One region of the Shewanella sp. SNU WT4 genome, then DNA from elsewhere that is predicted to be linked to it. Evidence: predicted binding sites of a transcription regulator. Region 1 holds the regulator's gene; each other region holds the start of a gene.
The links. Region 1 encodes sigma-54, which starts transcription at its own class of promoters, with help from an activator protein. Its sites were predicted from a motif close to GTTGGCACGNNNNTNGNNT; they were not measured.
Positions count from the first base shown of each region.

Region 2: a site for sigma-54 is predicted at 1,365-1,383, ahead of flgB (flagellar basal body rod protein FlgB). Genes of this name have one in related genera too.
Region 3: a site for sigma-54 is predicted at 1,242-1,260, ahead of fliE (flagellar hook-basal body complex protein FliE). Genes of this name have one in related genera too.
Region 4: a site for sigma-54 is predicted at 1,025-1,043, ahead of glnA (glutamate--ammonia ligase). Genes of this name have one in related genera too.

Region 1 is NZ_CP041151.1:956,790-958,997, reverse strand. Features, by position in the region: gene lptB (LPS export ABC transporter ATP-binding protein) at 1-133, shown strand, start outside; gene FJQ87_RS04295 (RNA polymerase factor sigma-54) at 239-1,807, shown strand; gene hpf (ribosome hibernation promoting factor) at 1,836-2,123, shown strand; gene ptsN (PTS IIA-like nitrogen regulatory protein PtsN) at 2,126-2,208, shown strand, end outside.
Region 2 is NZ_CP041151.1:3,202,182-3,204,389, forward strand. Features, by position in the region: gene FJQ87_RS14400 (flagellar hook assembly protein FlgD) at 1-483, opposite strand, end outside; gene flgC (flagellar basal body rod protein FlgC) at 503-919, opposite strand; gene flgB (flagellar basal body rod protein FlgB) at 922-1,332, opposite strand; gene FJQ87_RS14415 (IS4 family transposase) at 1,543-2,208, shown strand, end outside.
Region 3 is NZ_CP041151.1:3,178,820-3,181,027, reverse strand. Features, by position in the region: gene FJQ87_RS14300 (sigma-54 dependent transcriptional regulator) at 1-976, shown strand, start outside; gene fliE (flagellar hook-basal body complex protein FliE) at 1,310-1,645, shown strand; gene fliF (flagellar basal-body MS-ring/collar protein FliF) at 1,749-2,208, shown strand, end outside.
Region 4 is NZ_CP041151.1:680,458-682,665, reverse strand. Features, by position in the region: gene typA (translational GTPase TypA) at 1-729, opposite strand, end outside; gene glnA (glutamate--ammonia ligase) at 1,130-2,208, shown strand, end outside.

The DNA of each region.
Region 1 (2,208 bases):
TGAAACCTTAGACGTCTGTGAGCATGCCTATATCGTTAGCCATGGCGAATTGATTGCAGAAGGTACTCCCGCTGAAATATTAGATAACCAACAAGTGCGCGCAGTGTACTTAGGTGAACAATTCAGGCTATAGTTAACGTTAACAAGGCGATCAGTAAGGTCGTCTTTTACTTTGTGATATACGCTTATTATTCAGTGTTTTCCATCACAACTCTCATAAGTAGGGATAGCGGTAATTATGAAAGCGTCACTCCAGCTTAGACTGGGTCAGCAACTTACCATGACTCCGCAATTGCAGCAGGCCATTCGTCTGCTGCAATTATCATCCATGGAACTACAGCAGGAAATCCAGCAAGCCCTGGAGTCTAATCCGCTATTAGAATTGGATGAAGAGCAATATGATCCCATCCAAGCCGCGACGGAAGGCAACGAGTTCGATGTCACTCACGTTAAGAATCAGGACAAAGAACTAGAAACCAATGACAACAATACAGCAGACAGCAGCGACATGAGTTATGAAGCTGATGCCGTTGAAGCTGACTCCTATGAAGTCGATATGGAGCGCGATAGTTCAAGTGTCGATACTAGTGATGCCCTCACCCAAGAAACTATGCCAGAAGAGCTGCCTTTTGATAGCAGTTGGGATGAAGTGTTTACCGCAACTAGTAACACAGGCTCTGCTAATCTGCGCGATGATGACATGCCGTTTCAAGGTGAAACCTGCGAAGGCTTGTATGAGCATTTAGAATGGCAAAAGAATCTGACTCCGTTTAGCGATACCGATCGCGCCATTGCTACCACTATTATTGAAGCGATTGATGAACGCGGTTATCTCACCTTATCGACTGCTGAAATTCTGGATGCCATTAGTGATGATGACGATATAGAGCTTGATGAAGTGGAAGCTGTGCTTAAACGGATTCAGCATTTTGATCCCATAGGTGTCGGCGCCCGAGATTTGCGCGAATGTTTACTTATTCAGCTGTCGCATTTTAATGAAAACACACCATATTTAGCGGAAGCTAGACTGCTGATTGATGAACATTTGGATGTCTTAGCCGCCAAAGATTTTCGTTTATTAATGCGAAAAACTCGGCTCAAAGAAGATGATGTCAAATATGCGCTGCAACTGATCCAGACCTTAAATCCGCGCCCCGGCTCGTTAATTACGCCAAATAGCGATGAATACGTGATCCCTGATGTATCGGTCAGCAAAAAAAATGGTCGTTGGGTTGTAGAGCTCAATCCCGATAATATGCCTAAACTGAATGTAAACCAGCATTATGCCGCCATGGCTCGCAGCAGTCGCAATCAAGCCGATAGTCAGTTTATTCGCGGCCACTTGCAAGAAGCCAAATGGTTTATTAAAAGTTTAGAGAGTCGCAATGATACGCTTCTAAAGGTGGCGACTTGCATAGTTGAGTTCCAGCAAGGTTTCTTTGAGTTTGGTGAAGAAGCGATGAAACCTATGGTTCTTAATGACATAGCTGAAGCCGTTGAAATGCATGAATCGACGATTTCACGGGTGACGACTCAAAAATATATGCATACCCCTAAGGGGATTTTTGAATTAAAGTACTTTTTCTCTAGCCATGTAGGCACGGATGACGGCGGAGAATGCTCCTCTACAGCAATTAGAGCTTTTATAAAGAAGCTAGTCGCTGCAGAAAACCAAAAGAAACCACTGAGTGACAGTAAAATGGCTCAGCTTTTGGCAGAACAGGGAATTAACGTTGCACGGCGCACCATAGCTAAATATCGAGAAGCTATGTTGATCCCACCGTCCAATCAGCGTAAAAGTTTATAACCCACCATTTCACTGGAGGCAGGCATCTATGCAAATTAATCTGACAGGGCACCACGTAGAAGTAACCGATTCGTTACGCGAGTATGTTGAAAACAAGTTCACAAAGCTTGAACGTCATTTTGAACAGATCAATAATGTGCATGTTGTTTTAAATGTTGAAAAAAATCAGCAGATTGCTGAAGCCAAGCTACTAGTGAGTGGCGGTGAAATATTCGCTACCTCCGAACATCAAGATATGTACGCCGCGATTGACGCCCTGATAGATAAGTTGGACCGTCAAGTCATTAAACACAAAGAGAAATTGATAAAACATTAACGATGGAACTCAGTACCATCCTGCGACCAGAGTGCACTACCTGTGCCACTCCGGGCAGTAAGAAAAAGGGGCTTGAGCTTGTCAG
Region 2 (2,208 bases), 1.8 Mb from region 1:
ACCCTTTTGATCTTCAACCCGCACCATGATGTCTTTAATAGGTTGGGGGGTAGTGACTACCGCATTAACATTAGGATCTTCGGCGCTCACATGGGTGGTGGCTGATGGGATCAACACCTTTTGCCCAACTAAACCAGACGCTTGCAACGCTTGGCTGGACGTCATCACACTATTAAGCGTTACAATTTCAGCATTGAGCTTGGCAATGCCATCCACGGTTGAAAACGAGGCCATCTGCGCAATCATCTGATCATTACCCACAGGCTTAAATGGGTCTTGCATGGATAACTGTTGACTCAGCAAGGCAAAGAAATCCGCTTGTGTCAGTTCTTGGCCTTTAGGTTCAGGGGTCTTAGCATCTTCAGGTAAACGAATGCCGTCTAAAAACGGATTGGTCGTCACTGTCGTATTTTTGCTAATAGCCGAACCTAGGTTAGATTGGCTATTTGCCGGTAAGGGGCCGGTACCCAATGGATTAACCAGGTTCACGACTTACCTCCTATTATTTACCGATACGCAGTGTCTGCTGCAGCATAGACTTGGCGGCATCCGCCACTTGCACATTCATTTGATACGAGCGCGAAGAGGAAATCATGTCCGCCATTTGCTCCATGACATTGACATTGGGCTTATAAATAAAGCCATCGGCGTCAGCCATAGGATGTGTGGGAGAATATTCCTTTTGCAGTAACTCATCACTTTCCACTATGCCCTTAACCACGACACCTTGGCCATGTTGCTGCTGATGGCTCGCTTTGGCCATAGCGGCTTCAAATACCGGATAACGGGCGCGATAGGTTTTATCTTGGCTACTGGACACGGCATCGGCGTTGGCAATATTACTCGCCGTGGTATTCATCCGAATCGATTGCGCCGTCATGCCGCTACCTGAAACATCAAAAATATTAAATAAGCTCATGATTAATTACCTTTTAATGCTTTTGTTAGGCCACTAAACTTACTGTCGAGAAATCCTAATGACATTTGATATTCCAGCGAGTTTTGCATAAACGCTGTTTGTTCATGCTGAATATCCACGGTATTGCCATCCCCAGTGTCGGCTTGATTAGGATTGCGATACTTAAGTTCAGGCGCCAATTTAGATTGCAAATCAAAGTGGTTGTCGTGGCTTTGGCTCATGGGCAGGCGCATAGTGGCAGTCGATTGTGTACCCGTGGCCGCTTGCATCGCCATGGCAAAATCAACATCTCTGGCCTTATAGCCTGGAGTATCTGAGTTTGCTATGTTGCTAGCTATCACTTCAGCCCGCTGCGCGCGCACACCGATAGTGTACTGATGCACGCCTAATGCTTTATCGAAACTGATCGCCATAATTTTGCCTCCCCACTTTGTTAGCAAACATATAGCAATTGATGTGCCAGAACAGAAATGACGGCAGCAAATTTACTAAATCAATGGGTTAGCTGAGTTAAAAGCAAAAAACCACAGGATTAGCTGTAATGCCGATCAGTTAAGACAGATCGCTTGACGATCTCACTGAAAGGATCAAAATCCGATGACCCCATGTCATCGGATTTTTTTATGCAACTTTCAGAAGCTTTGGCGCGTACTCATATCAATCGCCATACCGAATTCACCTGTCTGGCCGATGTGCTTGAGCCAGATTTAATTCAGTCGTGCCTTGATTCACATGGTGTTGCCAGTTTACGGCGACGTAAGTTACCTATGGATGCCATGATTTGGGCGGTGATTGGTATGGCTCTGTTCAGAGGCGAGTCCGTCCGCTCTCTCATCAATAAGCTTGATATCGTCTTACCTCAAGAGGTGGATTACGTGGCTCGCAGCGCTGTCACGCAAGCGCGCAAGCGCCTGGGCTCTGACGTTGTTCAGGATGTGTTTAAGCGAAGCGCCAAGACTTGGCATGAGAGAGCAGAGCATCCTCATTGGTGTGGACTCAACCTCTACGGTGTCGATGGTGTCGTGTGGCGAACACCTGATAGTGAGCAAAACAACCAGGCCTTTGCCAAAACCGCCAATGCTGCTGGTGATGCTGCCTATCCTCAAATTCGTATGGTTTGCATGATGGAATTAAGCAGTCACTTGGTATTGAACAGCGCCTTTGATTCTGTTGCTGTCAGTGAAATGAATTTAGCCGCCGAACTGATATCCAGCATACCCAATAACAGCCTGACGCTGTTTGACAGAGGCTTCTATTCGTTGGGGCTTTTGCACGCCTGGCAACAGGCT
Region 3 (2,208 bases), 1.8 Mb from region 1:
GCCAAATGCCGCGCCCATTGCAGGGCCTGTGGTGTGCGATGATAAGAGTATTGCACTCCTTAATTTGGCAAGCCGCGTCGCCGTTTCTGACGCGTCGGTGATGATTTTAGGTCCGAGCGGCTCAGGTAAAGAAGTGTTAGCGCGCTATATCCATCAGCATAGCGCACGCAGCAACGCGCCGTTTGTGGCGATTAACTGCGCCGCGATTCCTGAAAATATGCTTGAAGCCACCTTATTTGGTTACGAGAAAGGCGCATTTACTGGCGCTTATCAAGCGTGCCCTGGCAAGTTTGAGCAAGCCGAGGGCGGCACTTTACTGCTCGATGAAATCTCTGAAATGGATTTGTCGTTGCAAGCTAAGTTGCTGCGGGTATTGCAAGAGCGCGAGGTCGAGCGTTTAGGCGGCCGCAAAACCATAGCCCTGAACGTGCGGATTTTAGCGACCTCAAACCGTGATTTAAAAGCTGCGGTGGATAATGGCGAGTTTAGAGAAGATTTATACTATCGCATCAATGTGTTCCCGCTCACTTGGCCGGCCTTAAAAGACAGGCCGCTGGATATTTTACCGCTGGCACGGCATTTATTGACGCGCCATTGTGAGCACAGTCAAAGAGCCGTACCTGAGCTTGATGATATCGCCTGTCGGCGCTTATTAGGTCATCGCTGGCCTGGCAATGTGCGCGAGCTTGATAACGTCATGCAAAGAGCGCTAATTTTGTGCCAAGGGCTAAATATTAGCGCCATAGATATCATTATCGATACTCAGGAACCCATAGCTTTTAATGCTCAAGAACAAGAGCCAGTTAATAGCGAAGGGCTAGGGCAAGAGTTGCAAGCCCAAGAGCATGTGATCATTCTTGAAACTTTAAATCAATGCCAAGGTAGCCGTAAGTTAGTGGCTGAAAAGCTCGGCATTAGCGCCAGAACTTTGCGCTATAAAATGGCTAGAATGCGCGAGCTTGGCATGGCGATTTAGTCGCCCGTTGCAATCATTCAGCCCAAGTTAACCAGCTTAAGCGTTAACTTGGGCTGAGTGCTGATTATTTGTTATGGCAACTTTTTTTGATAACCAACTGAGTTAATTAGTCATAGTTATTGGTCATAGATATTAGGCGTAGCTAAGCGAGTTCGTTACTCAGATAGCCTGACAAGATAGCTTGGCAACATAGCTTAACCACATAGCCCGTCTAGATTCATTCCCTTCATGTCCACCGACTTACAGCTAACTCGTCAATATTAGTGTTGGCAAACTAATTGCATCGAGAGATGACTACTCGCCAAAGAGTCAAGTTGCCGTCAGGAGGCTATGATGCAAATTACCACTAACCCCTTGTTTGCTGAAATGCAGGCCATCAAAGCTGAAATTTCCCCGTCGACCAACCTATTACCTGAGTCAATGCGTCAGGTTAATAACACTCAAGGCGCCGATTTTTCGCAATTGCTCAATCAAGCCATAGGTTCTGTCAATGAGTTGCAACATAACTCCAGCAGCTTGGCGACGCGGCTGGAAATGGGCGACACCCGCGTGAGCCTATCTGATACCGTCATCGCCCGCGAAAAAGCCAGTGTGGCTTTTGAAGCAACCCTACAAGTTCGCAATAAGTTCGTTGATGCTTATAAAGAGATTATGAGCATGCCAGTGTGATACCAAGCCGCGGCTAAGTGATGTCAGCGCTTGATATGTAAGGGGCTGCTATAAAAGGTTCTGGACAGCTAAAAAATTCAGGAATGATACTGTGAGTACAAACGTGATCACTGGCGCCGATGCTGCCACCATAAATGCCGATAATGGCGCCGCTCAAGAACATGAATCAGGCAAGAGTAGCCGTTTTGGCGGCAGTGATGTTTTGCGTCAAATCACCATGATTTTAGCATTAGCAATTTGTTTAGCTGTGGCTGTGTTTATCATGATCTGGGCGCAAGAGCCTGAATTTAGACCTTTACCTAAAATGGATACTCAACAGATGGTTGAGGTCCTTGATGTGCTCGATAAAAACCGCGTTGACTATAAGATTGATGTGGATGTGATTAAGGTGTCTGAAGAGCAGTATCAAAGCGTTAAGATGTTACTGTCCCGCGCCGGTGTTGAAACAGCGACCAGCAGCGCTGATTTCTTAAGTAAAGAAACCGGTTTTGGCGTTAGCCAGCAAATGGAGCAAGCACGGTTAAAGTTCAGCCAAGAGCAACATTTAGCCAAGGCGATTGAAG
Region 4 (2,208 bases), 280 kb from region 1:
ATCAGCACCAACAATACTTACCTGTTGGTTAGTTTTGATGCTACCACGGTTAATACGGCCGATACCGATAACACCCACGTATGAGTTGTAATCCAGCTGAGAAATCTGCATCTGGAAGGTACCGTCACTGTCAGCATCTGGAGGAGATACGCGATCAATGATAGTTTGGAACAGTGGAGTCATGTCATCGCTAGCAACATCCGGATCCAAAGTCGCGAAACCGTTTAATGCAGAAGCATAAACAATTGGGAAGTCCAACTGCTCATCGGTAGCGCCTAAGTTATCGAACAGGTCGAATACTTGATCGATAACCCAATCAGGACGAGCGCCTGGACGGTCAATCTTGTTGATAACAACGATTGGCTTCAGACCTTGAGCAAAAGCTTTCTGAGTCACGAAGCGAGTTTGTGGCATAGGACCATCAACCGCATCAACCAGCAATAATACTGAATCAACCATCGACATAACACGCTCTACTTCACCACCGAAATCGGCGTGACCAGGAGTGTCAACGATGTTAATACGGTAATCATTCCATTTGATGGCAGTGTTCTTTGCCAGAATCGTGATCCCACGTTCTTTTTCCAGATCGTTGGAGTCCATTACTCGCTCTGTTGCTTCGCCACGAGTCGCCAGAGTACCTGACTGACCCAGCAGCTTATCAACCAAGGTCGTTTTACCATGGTCAACGTGCGCAATGATTGCGATGTTACGTAATTTTTCTAGCACAGATAAAACCTCTTACCATCAAAAACATTAAGGGCATTTGCCACCGCTAAACAGTATAGTGGTTGCAATAAAAAGTGGTACATTCTACTCTACGGGAGCCTTGCCGCACAGGATTATTTTTTGGCCACTCATGGAAACCTTCGCCAGCTCGCTCATCTGCTCCCAAATGCACCCTAATGGTGAAGTTATCTGCTCCTGCCCCAAAATATATCATCGTGCGCACCATATTGGTGCAAACCGAGTCAACCTCGCTCAACAAGAACCACCAAACACAATATAAACAATAACTTAAATAATTGGCACGACTTTCGCTTTATATTGGCTAACCCTGTCGAAAGCCATTTAGGCAGACAATAATAAATTGATTAGTGAGTGCTTTACCCTACCGGAGGCTTAAACAATGTCGTATGAAGCAGTTTTACAACAATTAGCAGAACACGAAGTAAAATTTGTTGATTTACGTTTTACCGATACCAAAGGTAAAGAACAGCACGTGACTATTCCTACCCATCAAGTAGATGCCGACTTTTTTGAAGACGGCAAAATGTTTGATGGTTCATCGATTGCAGGTTGGAAAGGCATCAGTGAATCTGACATGGTGTTAATGCCAGATCCAGACACTTTCTTGTTAGATCCGTTCACCGAAGAAACTACTGCACTGATCCGCTGTGACATTTTAGAGCCAGGCACAATGCAAGGTTACAATCGTGACCCACGCTCTATCGCTAAGAAAGCGGAAGAGTATCTGCGTGCCACCGGCATTGCTGATACCGTATTAGTCGGTCCAGAGCCAGAATTCTTCCTGTTTGACGATGTCCGTTTTGGTACTGACATGTCAGGCTGTTTCGTAAAAATTGATGCCAAAGAAGCGGCATGGAACTCAGGCACTAGCTATGAAGGCGGCAACACTGGCCATCGCCCTATGGTCAAAGGCGGTTACTTCCCAGTAGCACCTGTAGACTCATCACAAGACTTACGTAGCGCTATGTGTTTAGTGCTGGAAGAAATGGGTCAAGTGGTTGAAGCGCATCACCATGAAGTGGCGACTGCAGGTCAAAACGAAATTGCAACTCGCTTTAATACCCTGACTAAAAAAGCCGACGAAATTCAAATTCTTAAGTATGTGGTTCATAACATGGCTCACGCCTATGGTAAGACCGCAACTTTCATGCCTAAGCCAATCGTAGGCGATAACGGTAGCGGCATGCACGTGCACCAGTCACTGTCTAAAGATGGCGTTAACTTATTTGCTGGCGACAAGTACGCAGGGTTAAGTGAATTAGCTCTGTTCTACATTGGCGGTATTATTAAGCACGCTCGCGCCATCAATGCTTTCACTAACCCAAGCACTAACTCTTATAAGCGCTTAGTACCGCATTTTGAAGCGCCTGTGATGTTGGCATACTCTGCCCGTAACCGCAGCGCCTCAATCCGCATTCCGGTAGTACCAAGCCCTAAGGGTCGTCGCATTGAAGCGCG